DNA from 4 places in the Sedimentibacter sp. MB31-C6 genome. Region 4 is predicted to be linked to each of the others. Evidence: riboswitches for the same ligand, from Rfam matches in the RefSeq annotation. Region 4 holds a riboswitch; each other region holds the start of a gene.
The links. A riboswitch is a leader RNA that binds a small molecule or an ion and turns the genes downstream of it on or off. The one in region 4 is predicted to bind cobalamin.
Positions count from the first base shown of each region.

Region 1: linked by a shared signal. The riboswitch ahead of U8307_RS04465 (sirohydrochlorin cobaltochelatase) and the one ahead of cbiD (cobalt-precorrin-5B (C(1))-methyltransferase CbiD) in region 4 are both predicted to bind cobalamin.
Region 2: linked by a shared signal. The riboswitch ahead of U8307_RS05245 (ABC transporter substrate-binding protein) and the one ahead of cbiD (cobalt-precorrin-5B (C(1))-methyltransferase CbiD) in region 4 are both predicted to bind cobalamin.
Region 3: linked by a shared signal. The riboswitch ahead of cbiD (cobalt-precorrin-5B (C(1))-methyltransferase CbiD) and the one ahead of cbiD (cobalt-precorrin-5B (C(1))-methyltransferase CbiD) in region 4 are both predicted to bind cobalamin.

Region 1 is NZ_CP142396.1:912,017-915,833, forward strand. It holds gene U8307_RS04450 (ABC transporter permease) at 1-881, opposite strand, end outside; gene U8307_RS04455 (ABC transporter ATP-binding protein) at 883-1,782, opposite strand; gene U8307_RS04460 (TetR/AcrR family transcriptional regulator) at 1,798-2,421, opposite strand; cobalamin riboswitch at 2,566-2,745, shown strand; gene U8307_RS04465 (sirohydrochlorin cobaltochelatase) at 2,878-3,780, shown strand.
Region 2 is NZ_CP142396.1:1,075,777-1,079,593, reverse strand. It holds gene U8307_RS05255 (ABC transporter ATP-binding protein) at 1-264, opposite strand, end outside; gene U8307_RS05250 (FecCD family ABC transporter permease) at 266-1,288, opposite strand; partial or broken gene U8307_RS05245 (ABC transporter substrate-binding protein) at 1,294-2,044, opposite strand; cobalamin riboswitch at 2,375-2,565, opposite strand; T-box leader at 2,660-2,864, shown strand; gene U8307_RS05240 (valine--tRNA ligase) at 2,920-3,817, shown strand, end outside.
Region 3 is NZ_CP142396.1:344,348-348,164, forward strand. It holds gene cobJ (precorrin-3B C(17)-methyltransferase) at 1-471, opposite strand, end outside; gene cbiD (cobalt-precorrin-5B (C(1))-methyltransferase CbiD) at 503-1,588, opposite strand; cobalamin riboswitch at 1,691-1,866, opposite strand; gene U8307_RS01740 (N-acetylmuramoyl-L-alanine amidase) at 2,023-2,742, shown strand; gene U8307_RS01745 (hypothetical protein) at 2,951-3,571, shown strand; gene U8307_RS01750 (HD-GYP domain-containing protein) at 3,786-3,817, shown strand, end outside.
Region 4 is NZ_CP142396.1:1,498,086-1,501,902, forward strand. It holds gene U8307_RS07155 (M23 family metallopeptidase) at 1-449, shown strand, start outside; gene spoIIID (sporulation transcriptional regulator SpoIIID) at 526-801, shown strand; cobalamin riboswitch at 1,106-1,277, shown strand; gene cbiD (cobalt-precorrin-5B (C(1))-methyltransferase CbiD) at 1,429-2,514, shown strand; gene cobM (precorrin-4 C(11)-methyltransferase) at 2,530-3,285, shown strand; gene cobK (precorrin-6A reductase) at 3,285-3,817, shown strand, end outside.

The DNA.
Region 1 (3,817 bases), 590 kb from region 4:
AGAATACTGCCTTTTTGCTGCTGCCAGACCAAGGCTATGGGAGAATTGAAACGATGGGATGCATTAGCTGAACCTTCTTTTTGCAGAATAAGTCCAGCACCCATATCACGGCGAACAAGCAGCATATAAGAAAGTATCATAGGTAGAGCAGCGAGTACAATAAAAATCAACAACTTCCATGCATGATTTCCCCCAAATGGGAGAGTGATACGAAACCATGATTCAGGAGCAAGCCATACCCAGCTAGTACTGCCACCACCCATATTATTTATAACCATGGCAACCATAGTTACTAGATATGCGCCAAACACGACACCTCTTGCGCTACCGCTGTGTTCAAAAATCTGTGCACATAATCCTCCAACCCCAGCAAAGATACAACCGGAAGCGGCAAGAGTCAAGCCGGCCAACAATGAACCGCTCCCTGCTAACCCAATTCCCTTCAAGAACACAGCCGTCAATAAGCCTGCCATCAAACTTCCACCACAGGAAAGAATCAGGGCTGCCGTCAGATTAGCGTATCTTCCTACTGGTCTTCCAAGTAGTAATTCATTTCTTCCTGATGTTTCTTCTGTACGAGTATGACGAATCATAGTAATTGCCGCTCCGAACATAACTGTTATGGAAGCCTGCAGCATGCCCCTCCACAGGATAGCGCCTTCTATGCTTAACGGTACAACAGGCCCAAGAATAGCAGAAGTAAGAGGGCTTGCGGACAGCTCAGTAATAAACATCTGCCAATCAGGCATTGTTTTCACAAAAGATACCTGCCCGTAAATCACTGCTAACGCAAGCAATATCCATATAGGCAGTATGATTCTATCTCGACGTAGATAAAGCTTAAACAGCTTGCCTGTACCAGCAAAATGATTTTTTTTCATACTAGTTCGTCTCCTTTCTCTCAAGCGTATCTCCGTAGTGACGTATGAATAATTCTTCAAGTGTTGGAGGTTCCGCCATAAGCGACTTAATACCCATTAGTGCAAGAGTACCCATCACAGATGCCATTGCATTTGCATCCACTGAAAAACGCCACTTCTCTTCCTTTTGTAATACATCATGAACCCCATGTAATTGATTGAGGTTTGTAGGCTTGGCAAGCTCAACAGTTAGAGTTGTGCGTGTTAAATGTCGCAGTTCTTCAAGGGTGCCGGATTCAACAATTTTTCCCTGTCGAATTATTCCAACTCGATCGCAAAGTGCCTCTACCTCAGCAAGAATATGACTGGATAGAAAAACGGTTTTTCCTTGTTTCTTTACTTCGAAGATACATTCCTGAAAAATCTGCTCCATTAATGGATCAAGGCCGCTAGTAGGCTCATCTAAAATCAAAAGCTCCGCATCGGAAGCAAAAGCAGAGATTAGCGCTACCTTCTGGCGATTTCCTTTGGAATAACTCCGACATTTTTTCTTAGGGTCAAGCTGGAACCTGTCTAACAATTCCTTGCGACGAGAGGGATTAATTTTACTATGCAAGCTACCTAAGAAATCTATTACCTCACCACCGGTTAAGTTAGGCCATAAAGTCACATCTCCAGGCACATATACAAGCCGCTTATGAAGAGCAACAGCATTCTCCCAAGGATCACCCCCAAGAAGTTTCGCTTCTCCACCATTCTTGCGAAGCATTCCTAAAAGGATACGAATTGTTGTTGATTTTCCTGCTCCATTGGGACCAATAAAACCATACACTTCTCCTTGTTTTACAGTTAAATCGACTCCCTGTAAGGCCTTATGTTTCCCATAGAACTTAATAAGTTTTGTTGTTTCAATTACGTTCATCATAATACCCTCCAATTACTTATAATAAGCTTTTCGTAACTCGTTAAGATAACCGTCAAAATCAGTACGGATTTTTTCAAAGTTAAACTCCACGATATCCAAACTTTTAAATTGATCCAATATTTGACTTGCATATCCACCTACAGCCCAAAAAATCAACTGCTTTGCCTTGTTTATGTCCAACTCACTTCGGAAACGCGACACATCTATATCACCATAAAATCGTTCAAGACTATTGTTTTCAACCATTTTACGTCTTTCTTTTAATTCATTTTTTACCGCAACAGAATCCGTAAAAACAGCCACTCTAATAAAATCAAAAATCCATGGATATTTTTGCATCACTTGAATTTTAAGTAAACATGTCTGCCTCAAACGTTCAAAAATATCCTTTTCATGCACATCGATTTTGTCAAAATACTCACGGTTCAAAATATCCAAACAATAATCATATAGAAAAAGAAAAAAATCTTTTTTATTGTTAACATAGTGAAACATCAACGGTTTTGAGATGCCAGATTCTTTTGCAATAACATTCGTCGAAGCATCATCAAAACCTTTATTGGCAAACTCCCTAAACGCCGCATTCATAATTGCATTTCGTCTTTCTAGCTCTAAATTTAAAAACTTTGAAAACATAGTATCACCTACTTATAGTCGTTTTATTAATATGCAATTTACCTGTTAGGTCAATACAGTTATTATAGCACCGTTTACCTAATAGGTCAATAAAAATATAATTGTTGACACAAAAAATTTCTTGTGCTATATTGATATCAATTGAATATTAAAAACATTTAAGGTGCTTTTTAAAAAGATAATAGGGAAACTGGTTAAAATCCAGTGCGAACCCATCACTGTAAGCAGAGACGACGTCTAAATAAGCCACTGAAAGAAATTTTGGGAAGGCAAGACGAAGAATGAACTGCAAGCCAGGAAACCTGCCTTAAATAAGAAAAATATGTAGGGGATTGTACATGTTTTATTTTTAAAACGTCTTAGTTTAATGGGAGCTAATTAGTTTAATACTAATTAGCTCTTTTAATTTGCTCTCAGGGCAAATATAAAAAATTATAATATACGAGGAGAAGGAAAATGAAAAAAATTATCGTACTAATTACTACCGTATTAGCGGTACTATCTCTAGGAGGATGTACTCCTAATGAAAATGTAGAATCTAAAAATACTGTCAATGTAGGTGATCCAGAAAAAAAGGCCATTCTTGTAGTAAGCTTTGGAACAAGCTATAATGATACACGCAAAAAAACTATTGACGCAATTGAAACTGCAATTTCAGATGCATATGATGATTATGAGATACGCCGTGCGTTTACAAGTCAGTTTATTATAGACAAACTTAAGGAACGTGACGAACTTTATATTAATAATGTAGATGAAGCTATGAAAGATTTAGTTGCTGACAACATAGGTACACTTGTGGTCCAACCTACACATGTAATGAATGGTTTCGAATATGAAGAAATGATGACAGAAATTAAACCATATATTGAAAATTTTGATTCAATTGCATTCAGCGATCCTCTGATTACAAGTATGGAAGATTACATAGCAATAGTAGAAGCGTATAAAACAGAAATCGCAACAGATGTACCACAAGACACTGCTTTAGTTCTTATGGGACATGGTACCCACCATTATGCAAATTCAACTTATGCTGCACTTGATTACATATTCAAAGACAAAGGTATGAGTAACGTATTTGTAGGAACTGTTGAAAGCTATCCTGATGTAGACACTGTAATTGCTCATGTAAAAGAAGCTGGTTATACAAAGGTTATTATTGAGCCTCTTATGATTGTCGCAGGAGACCACGCTAATAACGATATGGCTGGAGATGAAGAGGATTCTTGGAAAACAATATTTCAATCAGAAGGATTTGAAGTTGACTGCGTACTTAAAGGATTAGGCGAATATGAGTCAATTCATAAAATATATGTGGATCATGTTGGTAATGCTATAAAAAATCACACAGAATGATACAAATTGTAATCCTAAACGATAATTAAAGATGGCT
Region 2 (3,817 bases), 420 kb from region 4:
TGAAAAATAAATAGTTGATATTTGACTCATAACTGCAATTTTTTTTGCAATTTCATAACGCTTCATATTAGAAATATTTATCCCATCAATTTGAACATTTCCTTTAATAGGAATTAATCCAGCTATTGCCTTTATAAGTGTTGTTTTACCACAACCATTAGGGCCGAGAATACATAAGTTTTCTCCTTTATTTACAGTCATAGAAATGTTCTTTAAAACATCAATTCCTTTATAACCAGCATATACATTATTTAAAGTAAGCATATTAGACCTTCCTTCTTCTTGAAAAGTATACATAGGCAAAAAATGGTGCACCAATTATGGCAGTTATAGCACCAACTGGCAGTTCTGATGGAGATATAATTGTCCTAGCTACTAAATCACATAGTATCATAAAAGCACCTCCAAAAACAATGGACATTGGTATTACAAGTTTATGAGATGAGCCAAAGATTTTTCGAACTACATGGGGAGCAATCAAGTCAATAAAACCAATAATACCTACAAAAGAAATAGAACTTCCAGTAAGGGCAGCAGATAGGCTTAGTAATATCCATTTTACTTTTTGTATATCTACACCAATGGCTCGAGCCTGTTCTTCTCCAAATGTCATAATATCTAATTCTTTAGAATAATGCATTAAAATTATTATGCCTATTATAACAATAGGAAAAAGAATTAATACACTAGACCATTCCTTTAGTGAAAAACTACCCATTTGCCAAAATGTAAGCTGTTCAAGATGGTCTTTTGCAAGAGCAGTTATTAGTGTGAGTATACCATTAATAAACAAAGAAAAGACCATACCTACTAAAATTATAGTATTATTTTCCATGTTTTTATCCATGGAAGATGCAAAACTTACCGCAAGAAAAACAGTTAGTAAGCCACATAACAATCCAACTAAAGGTAGTGTAAACATTCCTAAAATAGGAATGCTAAATCCAGTAATTATTACTAAACCTGCTCCAACAGAGGCTCCTGATGATACTCCTAATGTATAGGAAGAAGCTAAAGGGTTTTTTAAAACAGACTGCATTACAGTTCCACTAACAGCTAGAGCTCCACCAACGATAAATGCTAATAATGTTCTTGGCAATCTTAAATTCCAAAGTATAGAAATTGTAACATCAGAAATATGAGAATATAGTGGTATAGAAAATAACTTGTTTAATATGATGTTAAGTATATCTTTAGGGGGTATATAAACACTTCCTATACCAATTCCAAAAATAATTACTATTGCACAGAGTAGTAATGAAATTATGATTTTTAATTTTGTATTCATGTCAATTAGTATATGTTAGGATAAATAGCTTCAGCTATCTGTTCCAATGCTTTTATGATGTTATGATTTGGATGGGAACTAGAATTTTTATCAATGAAATAAACATTATCATTTTTGACAGCATTTATATTTTCCCAACCAGGACGGGCTTTAATTTCATCTACTGCATTTTTTGTGTTATTTACATTAGTAAATATTATATCAGGATTTGATGCTACAATAACTTCATCTGAAACGGCAATCCAACCATCTTGATTGTTTAATACATTAGTTGCACCAACTAATTCAATCATTTCATTTAAAAACACACCTTTTCCAAAGCTATACAATTTTGGCTTGCCATTTATTTCAAAATATACTGTTTTTTTTATCAGTTATTTCTTTTGAAATTTCATTAATTTTAGCTTTCATTTCATCTACAAGCTCATTTCCTTTATCAGAAACTTGCATTGTTTTGGCAATAAATATTATGTCATCATAAATAGCTTCAATACTATCACTAGAAGGTATATAAACTATGGAAATTCCTAAATCCTTTATTGGTTTAAAAGGATCAGTTCCATCGCTTTTACTCATTCCTGTTGCGAAAATAATATCAGGGTTCAGTGCTGTAAGTTGCTCTGCATCAGGAGTCATAATATCAAAACTAGGGATATTGTCAGGTAAACCAGGAATATTAACAGAATAATTGTCAACAGCAATGATTTTATCACCAAAACCTAATTCAACTAAAACTTCTGTAATAGATGGAGCCATAGATATTATTGAGTTAATTTCTTCAGGTATAGTAATTTCATTTCCAGCAGGATCAATAGTTAATACTGTTTCCTTAGGTTTTTCAGATGAGCATCCTGTAATCATGGCTATTATAAGAATTATAATAGTTATTGAGATAATTTTTTTCATTTTTATTCCTCCATTATTTTAGGTCAAACATCTTCTTTAGTTGTAATACAAAGATTGCAATAAAAAAACGTCTCAATTTATTGAAACGCAAATAACCACAAATAACTTTGGATGTTAATATTCCATAGGTATAATAAAAGACTATCGCTTATATCTCTGTAAAGCATAGCATTTGCAGTATTTACGCAAATGATACTGGCAGGTTTTCCGACTTAGAGGTCATAGCAAGTTTTTAACCTTCCCGGATAATCCAGTGGTTGGCAAAGCCATAAAAACTGCTCTCTCATTACGGCAGCAGGACTGTTTAGGATTTTAACCTAATTCCCTATTATCCCATTAAAGTTATGGGCACCAATATCGAAAGATGTTTATTTGATTAGAGTATAGTACAGCTTTAAGTTATTGTCAATAGAAAAAAGCTATTGACAAAGTTATAAAATTTGATTATCATGAATTATAATATAATAGTTTGCTATGATAAAGAGGAGTAGATATAAAAACTTCTAGAGAGTGAAATCCATAGGCTGAAAGGTTTCATAAGTTAATTTATATTGAAGGTAGCTTTTGAGCATTTAATCTGAAATAGTAGTAAGATTAAACGGATTACCGTTAAATTAATTAAGAGCCAAATTGGAAATTAGGTGGTACCGCGGGTTTTCTCGTCCTTATTAGATGAGAACACTCGCTTTTATTTTGCTTATTTTAAAAAGAAAGGATTGAAAATTATGACAACAAATATACCAAGCAAGTATAATCCAAAAGAATTTGAAGATAAAATTTATAATATTTGGATAAAAGAAAACTGCTTTAAAGCAGAGGTTAATCCTGAAAAGAAACCATTTACTATTGTAATGCCTCCACCAAACATTACTGGGCAACTTCACATGGGGCATGCTTTAGATCAAACATTACAGGATGTATTAATTAGATGGAAGAGAATGGAAGGATTTGAAGCTTTGTGGTTACCAGGTTCAGATCATGCAAGTATTGCAACAGAAGTTAAAGTAGTAGAAAGACTAAAAAAAGAAGAAGGTAAAACAAAAGAAGACATAGGAAGAGAAGAATTTCTTAATAGAGCATGGAAGTGGAAAGAAGAATACGGTGGAAGAATCGTTGAACAAGTAAAAAAACTTGGAAACTCATGTGACTGGTCTAGGGAAAGATTTACAATGGATGACGGTTGTAATGAAGCAGTAAAAGAATTTTTTATTAAATTATATGATAAAAAATTAATATACAGAGGAAATAGAATAATAAATTGGTGTCCTGACTGTCATACAACATTATCTGATGCTGAGGTTGAACATGAAGACACCCCTGGTAAATACTATTATGTAAAATACCCATATGTTGATAATCCAGATGAGTATTTTGTAGTAGCAACTACAAGACCAGAAACTATATTTGGGGATGTTGCTATTGCAGCTCACCCTGATGACGAGAGATATAAAGATTTAATTGGAAGAAAGGTTATTGTTCCTTTAGTAGGCAGAGAAATACCGATAATAGCAGATGAATATCCGGATATATCAAAGGGTACAGGTGCATTAAAAATAACTCCTTCTCATGATCCTAACGACTTTGAAATAGGGCTTCGTCATAATTTAGAGCAGATTAGCTGTA
Region 3 (3,817 bases), 1.2 Mb from region 4:
AGGGTTGTAAATGCATATTACAAAATCACCCTCTGCTGCTAAAGCAACTCTTTTATATATTAAATCAAGCGGTGTTAATAAATCACTTAAGCTTATGTGACAAAAGTCGTGCATGAGAGGTGCTCCCAATACAGCAGCAGCTGCTGTGGATGCTGTTACTCCACTGACAATCCTGACTTCTTCATCCTCTGACAATTCTAAAATCAAGCCAGCCATACCATATACCCCTGCATCTCCCGAGCTTATAACCGACACTGTCTTGCCTGTCTTTGAAATTTCTATTGCCTTTTTAACTCTATCTATTTCCTGTTTCATACCATTTGAAATAACTTCCTTTTCTTTGAGTAAATCTTCAATTAGATTTATATATGTTTTATATCCAACTATGACATCTGATTGTTCAATTGTTTCCATTGCCTTATATGTCATTGTTTCCTGGCTTCCGGGGCCTATACCCACAACGTTTATCATACTAACTCCCATCTTTTATTTATAATCTTCTTTAATCTAAAATTCCAAAATTATTTGAATAAATTATTAACTTTATTTTTAATTTATTATCAACCCTTTTATTTATATAAAATTCTGCTCTTTCCCTTATTTTGCTTAAAACTTTGTTTTCAATATTTTCCCTTATTAAAATTTCAACTACTTGTTCGGTAGTAATACATGATAAAATTTCTTTAATTACTTCCTTTCCTACTCCGTATAAAGCTGCATAACAACTTAATATCTCCATCCTAAAGTCACCATTATTAGAATGAGTGTTCATCATACCCCCAGCAACTTTAACCATTTTTCCGATATGCCCAACTATTAAAATTTCATTAAAATTTAGTTCAATTGCATAGTCTAAAACTTCACCTAAGTAATTGCTAAATTTTAAGCTGTTTTCTCCTCTAATTCCTAATGATTTATCTATAAAAGACTGAGCATAATTACCTGGAAATGCTAAAAGCTCATTGTAGCCCTTTTCTTTTATAACCCTCATTTCAACCTTTAAACTTTCAACTAATGCCTTTTCACTCATTGGTTCAACTATACCTGTTGTACCTATTATAGAAATTCCTCCTTTAATGCCTAAATGCGGATTGAATGTTTTTTTGGCAACTTCTTTTCCATCTGGTGCTGAAATTATTACGCTAATACCTCCATCATATTTATATTCACGACAAACTTGTCTTAAATTATCAATTATCATCTTTCTAGGAACAGAATTTATCGCAGCACTACCTACAGGGCAATCAAGACCTTTTTGGGTAACTCGTCCTACTCCCTCACCTCCATCTATGCTAATTTTTCCAGTTTCATCAAGTTTAATTTTAGCAAAAATTAGTATACCATCTGTTACATCAGGATCATCACCACTGTCTTTTTTTACACAGCAACTTACTCCTTGACAATCAAAAGTAGGATCTATTATTTCAATTAAAACCTTATTTTCATTAGGCAGTTGAACATAAACTTTATTTACTATTTCTCCAGAAAAAATCATACGAGCTGCTGCCACTGCCGCTGCTGTAGCACATGTTCCCGTCGTATAACCACATCTTAACTTTTTGCCATTTTTAATAATAAACTCTTTCATAATTTTCTCCAAAATAAAAAAGTCTTCCAATTTTCGGAAGACGTAATAAGCTTATAATATTCTCATATCAATAAATTTATTTTAGATAATCCTCCCGAAAATCTACAAATACTAAACTTGGCAGGTCTCCTGACTATCGGTTCATCTAATGTTCACCTTCCCATGTTTTAAAACACAGTGGTATAAAAGCATTATCACCTTTCACAGTAGCGGGGGCTGTAACAGATTCGACTGTTTTCCCTATTAAAACTTACGTTACCAAATTTATCAATATTCTATTTGTTTTGAATTATATATTAAGTTCATTTGAATGTCAACAGCCAAATTAAACTATTATAGAGATAAAGGCTTGTTTTTACCCATAATAATAATTTTTAGTTATTATAAGAGGAATTTTTCATAAGATTAAATAAGAAAATAAATTGGGGGAGCTTATGGAAAATACTATTAAGAAAATTAATATAATATTTGCAATAGCATTATTAATTGTAATAATTATTACTCTTTGTATTGATACTACAAAGTCTACAGAAACTATAGATGCATCAGAAAAAGAAATATCAAATAAAATAAAAATTCTCATTGATCCTGGTCACGGAGGAGTTGACCAAGGAGCATCTGGTAATCTAAAAAAACCTGAAGCACCAATAAATTTAGAAATATCACAAAAATTAATGAAATTTTTAGAAGCAAGCGGCTTTGAGGTTTTTATGACACGTTATGAAGATAAAGGTTTATACACAGAAAAATCTACTACTATAAGAGCCAAAAAAAATGAAGACTTAGCTAACAGAGTAAAGGCAATTAATAACTCTGAAGCTGACTTAGCAATTTCTATACATCTTAATTCTTTTACTCAAAAGCAATATTATGGAGCACATGTATTTTATCAAAAAAAATTTGATACAACTAAAGTAGCTGCCGATATTTTACAGGATAATATGATAAAAATACTTGATAACAGTAATAATAGAGTTGCTCAAATTAAAAAAGATATAAAAATAATGGATGATACTAATATTCCAACAATACTAATTGAATGTGGATTTCTTTCAAACGCTGAAGAAGAAAAAAAGTTAATTTCAGAAGAATATCAAGAAAAAATTGCATGGGCTATTTACGCAGGACTAATTCAATACTTTAATCAATTGTAATCAATCACTATATTCTAACAGATTTCACTAGCAATTGCTTCACACTGTTTCAACGAGTTATATATTGCCTCGTTATAAGTATGGAGACTTGCTTTTTTTTGTTATTTTGAGATTTTTTGTAAAAATACTCGTTATTTAACATATTTTAATTGAAATAACAAACATTTTGTAGTATAATTTATTAGATGTATTTAAATGGAGGACAGTTATGAATTTTAAGGAAATCGAATCTTTTTTAAATAGTATAAAATCTGTCATATCATGCAAAATTATTGCTGATAAAAATAACATTACTGAAATACATGTATTGTCAGATAGCAGTAGACACACTAAACAAGTAGCTAGAGATATACGTTCAACTTTATTGTCACAATTCGATATAGTTGTTGATTATAAAGTAATCAGTGTGGCACAAATTATAAAAAATTTATACATTAATTCTAATTTCAGACTTGTATATGAAGGACATACAAACGAATTTACTTCTGACAGAGTAAAAATATGTACAATTCTTTCTTGGGATGATAAAGAATATACAGGTGAATCTGATGGAATTAAATCAGAAAAAAACACACTGAATGTAGCTGCAATGTCTGCCCTTGATGCTATAAAAAATGCAATTGGATTAGATTGTTTCATTGTTGAAGATATTCAATTAGCAAAAATAGCTGGACAAGATACTATTTTAACAGCAATTACACATATAGACCATGGTACAGAAGATGTACTAATTGGTTCCTCAATGATAGTGAATAATAAAATAGATTCTGTTATAAAATCAACATTAAATGCAATAAACCGTAAAATATGTTTATATTTTAAAGAATGATTGGGCTGACAAAACTTTTAAAACTAGCGTAGCGAATCCTTCCTGTTCTCTTAGCGAACAGAGCAGAGATATCTTTAGGAGGGGTTTAAATGAAAAAGTTAATGCCTATAATCGCATCAATAGTTGCTTTAATATTAGCAAGTGGTGCAAACTATACAGCACTTTAAGAAAATATAATTATGTCAGCCCTTCATTATATATGTGAGGTATAAAAATGAATATTAAATTACAAAAAAAAAATCTTCA
Region 4 (3,817 bases):
ATGAAGAGGAAGACGAAGAAGAAGAATCTAAATTAGATTTAAAAAGTATCAAAGCGCCATTAGCAGGTGAAATAATAATGGAATATACAGTAGATGATTTAGTTTATTATGAGGCTATTGGTGAATGGAGAGTACATAAAGGAATAGACATTAAACCAGAAGATACTTTAATGATTGAGTCTGCATTTGCAGGAACTGTAGAATCAGTTACTACGTCTGAGATTGTGGGAACAGAAATTATTATCGATCATGGTAGTAATGTAAAAACATTATATAACAACTTATCTTCAGCAAAAGTTAAAGTTGGAGATGTTGTTGACAAGGGACAAATTATAGGTAATATAGGAAAAGTTGTTAGTATTGAATCTGCTGAAGGACCTCATCTTCATTTCGAGTTAATAGTTGAAGGTGAAAATGTAAATCCCCTCGATTATATTACAGGAGAATAAGAAATTAAGTTCTAATAGGACAGATAAACGCATAAAAATGTAAATAAGACGGTGATAATGCCAAAGGGGGTTAAACATGAAAGATTACATAGAACGGAGAGCCATGGAGATCGCGGATTATATTATAAGTACTCAATCCACTGTAAGGCAAACAGCTAAAAAATTCGGCGTTAGTAAAAGTACAGTGCATAAGGATGTTACGGAACGTCTTCCAAAATTGAACCCTCCTGCTGCAAGTGAAGTTAAAAAAGTTTTACTTAAAAACAAATCAGAAAGGCATATTAGGGGAGGTAAAGCTACACGCCTTAAATATAAAGAAGCACATGACCACGATAAAGTAAGTAATATGTAATTAACCATTTGAGGAAGGGCACTAACTGCAACATGTTAGTGCCTTTTTAGTTTTTGTATGTAAAGTGTTTACAGGGTAAAATATTAAACATCAATAGAGACAAAAAGGAGTGTTGGGACAAAAAAATTATCTTAACATATTCTCCTTGTTATATGCGGATAGGCCTTGAAAGCTACAAATACAATTCTGGATGGTATTTGTAAAAGTTTATTCGTCATAGCTGAAATAAATTTAAATTTGAGTCATTGCTGAAATAATTTTAAATTTATTGACAGTACAAAAGTTCTAATATATAATTAAGGCAATTGAATATTGATATTTTGGTAACATTTGTTTTAATAGGGAAAACAGTAAAAGCTGTTACAGCCCCCGCTACTGTGAAAGGTGATAATGCTCCATACCACTGTGCTTTGCATGGGAAGGTGAGTGTTAGATGATCCGAAAGTCAGGAGACCTGCCAGGATATGCTTGTTTGTAGATTTTCGGGAGGATTATCTAAAATATTTAATTGTGATATATATCAGTATTGTTTAAACTTCCGTAAATTACGGAAGTTTTTTTATGCAAATAATTTGATGAATGAGACTGCGTATATGTATTTTTAATAGTAATATTTTTGAGGTTAATATGGATAAATTTGTACTTAAAAATGGCAAGAGGTTAAAATGCGGCTTTACTACCGGTACCTGCGCGGCTGCTGCCGCAACAGCAGGTGCTCTGATGATATTTACCGGAAAGACTGTGGCGAATGTTTCAGTGAGGCTGCCAAGAGGTGAAATTCTTATAATTGATATTAAGGATCCGTCTTTTAATACACATGGGGTAAGATGTTGTGTTCAGAAAGATAGTGGAGATGATCCAGACTCAACAGACGGGATTTTAATATATGCAGATGTTGAACTGGATGACTCTGGTGAAATACGCATAGATGGAGGTAAAGGCGTAGGACGTGTAACTCAAAATGGTTTAGATTGCCCTGTTGGTGGACCTGCAATAAATTCAGTGCCAAGAAAAATGATAACTGAAAATGTTCATCGGATTTGTAATGAATATGGCTATAGGGGAGGAGTTAATATTATTATATCTGCTCCTGAAGGTGAAGAGGTCGCCAAAAAAACTTTCAATCCTCATTTGGGCATAGTGGGCGGAATATCAATAATTGGAACGACAGGAATAGTTGAGCCTATGAGCGAGAAAGCTTTAATTGACAGCTTGAAGGTTGAAATGCAGGTAATAAAGGAAAGAGGCTTTAATACACTATTGGCTTTTCCTGGCAATTATGCAGAAAGTTTTATTGACAGCACTCTTGGGATACGCGGGGAAAACAGTCTTAAGTATAGCAATTATCTAGGAGAAGTTCTGGATTTTGCCCTGGAGCTTAATTACAAGGAAATATTAGTAGTGGGTCATATAGGCAAGATGATTAAGGTGGCCGGAGGCATGATGAATACCCATTCTCATACCGGGGATTTCAGAATGGAAATGTTCGCTTGCTATGCTGGGTTGTATGGCGCAGGAAGCCATGTTATTGAAGAAATATTATCCAGCGTAACTACAGAACAGGTTTTGGAAATATTAATAAGGGAGGATTTATTAAAAAAGGTAATACAAAAAATAAGTGAAAGAGCACTCTTTTATATTAACAAAAGAGTGGATAATAGAATTATAACTAAATTAATTATTTATTCAAATAATCATGGAATCTTAAATTAATGTAAGGAGACTAAAATGGTACATTTTGTAGGTGCAGGACCTGGTGCAACAGATTTAATCACAATGAGGGGACATAAACTTTTATGTGACGCAGATGTAATAATATATGCCGGTTCATTGGTCAATAAAGAGCATTTAAACTATGCAAAAGAAGAAGCGGAAATTCACAATAGCGCTCATATGACTTTGGAGGAAGTTGTAGATGTTATAAAGAAGGCTGAGAAAGAAAATAAAAATACAGTTAGACTTCATACTGGCGATTCAAGTATTTACGGTGCCATAAGAGAGCAAATAGATATTTTAAAGTCACTGAATATTCAGTATGATGTGGTTCCTGGTGTAAGTTCATTTTGTGGAGCAGCAGCATCATTGAATGCGGAATATACATTGCCTAATGTGAGCCAATCAGTGATTATCACACGAATGGAGGGAAGAACTCCTGTTCCTGAAAGAGAAAGCATACGTTCATTTGCAGCACATAAGTCAACTATGGTTTTATTTTTAAGTTCTGGATTAACAGAAGAATTATCAAATGAATTAATTGCAGGTGGATATGAAAAAGATACGCCTGTTGCTGTTGTTTATAAAGCAACATGGCCTGATGAGAAAATATTCAGATGCACTATTGAAACTTTGCATCAAACTATGAAGGATAACAATATAACTAAGACAGCATTAATTTTGGTTGGCAATTTTCTTGGAAATGATTATGAAAGAAGTGAATTATATAATCCAACATTTACACATGAGTTCAGAGAGGGGATTAAGTAATGCATGTGTGTATTTTTGGAGGAACAACAGAAGGGCGCTTGCTGGCTGAATTTTTGAATGATTACAATATAAAAACTGATTTATATATTGCTACGGAATACGGAGAACAATTTGTTAAAGATTTAAATAATGTAACTGTTCATCAAGAAAGACTTAACAAGGAACATATGATTGAATTATTTCAAAAATATAATTTTGATTTTGTTGTTGATGCAACACATCCATTTGCAAAAATTGTTTCTCAGAATGCTATGGAATCGACAGAATGTTGCAATTTAAAATATTACAGGATTGTAAGAGAAACTGTAGAAAATGAACGTGCCATATACTATGACACAGTAGAAGATATAGTAAATTACTTAAACAATGTTGAAGGGAACATATTGCTTACTACGGGGAGCAAGGATTTAGATAAATTCACAAAAGTTTCAAATTATGAGGAAAGGATTTTTATAAGGATTCTTCCCATGGAAAGCTCACTGAAAAGAGCCATAGAGCTTGGATATTCTAACAAAAATATCATCTGCATGCA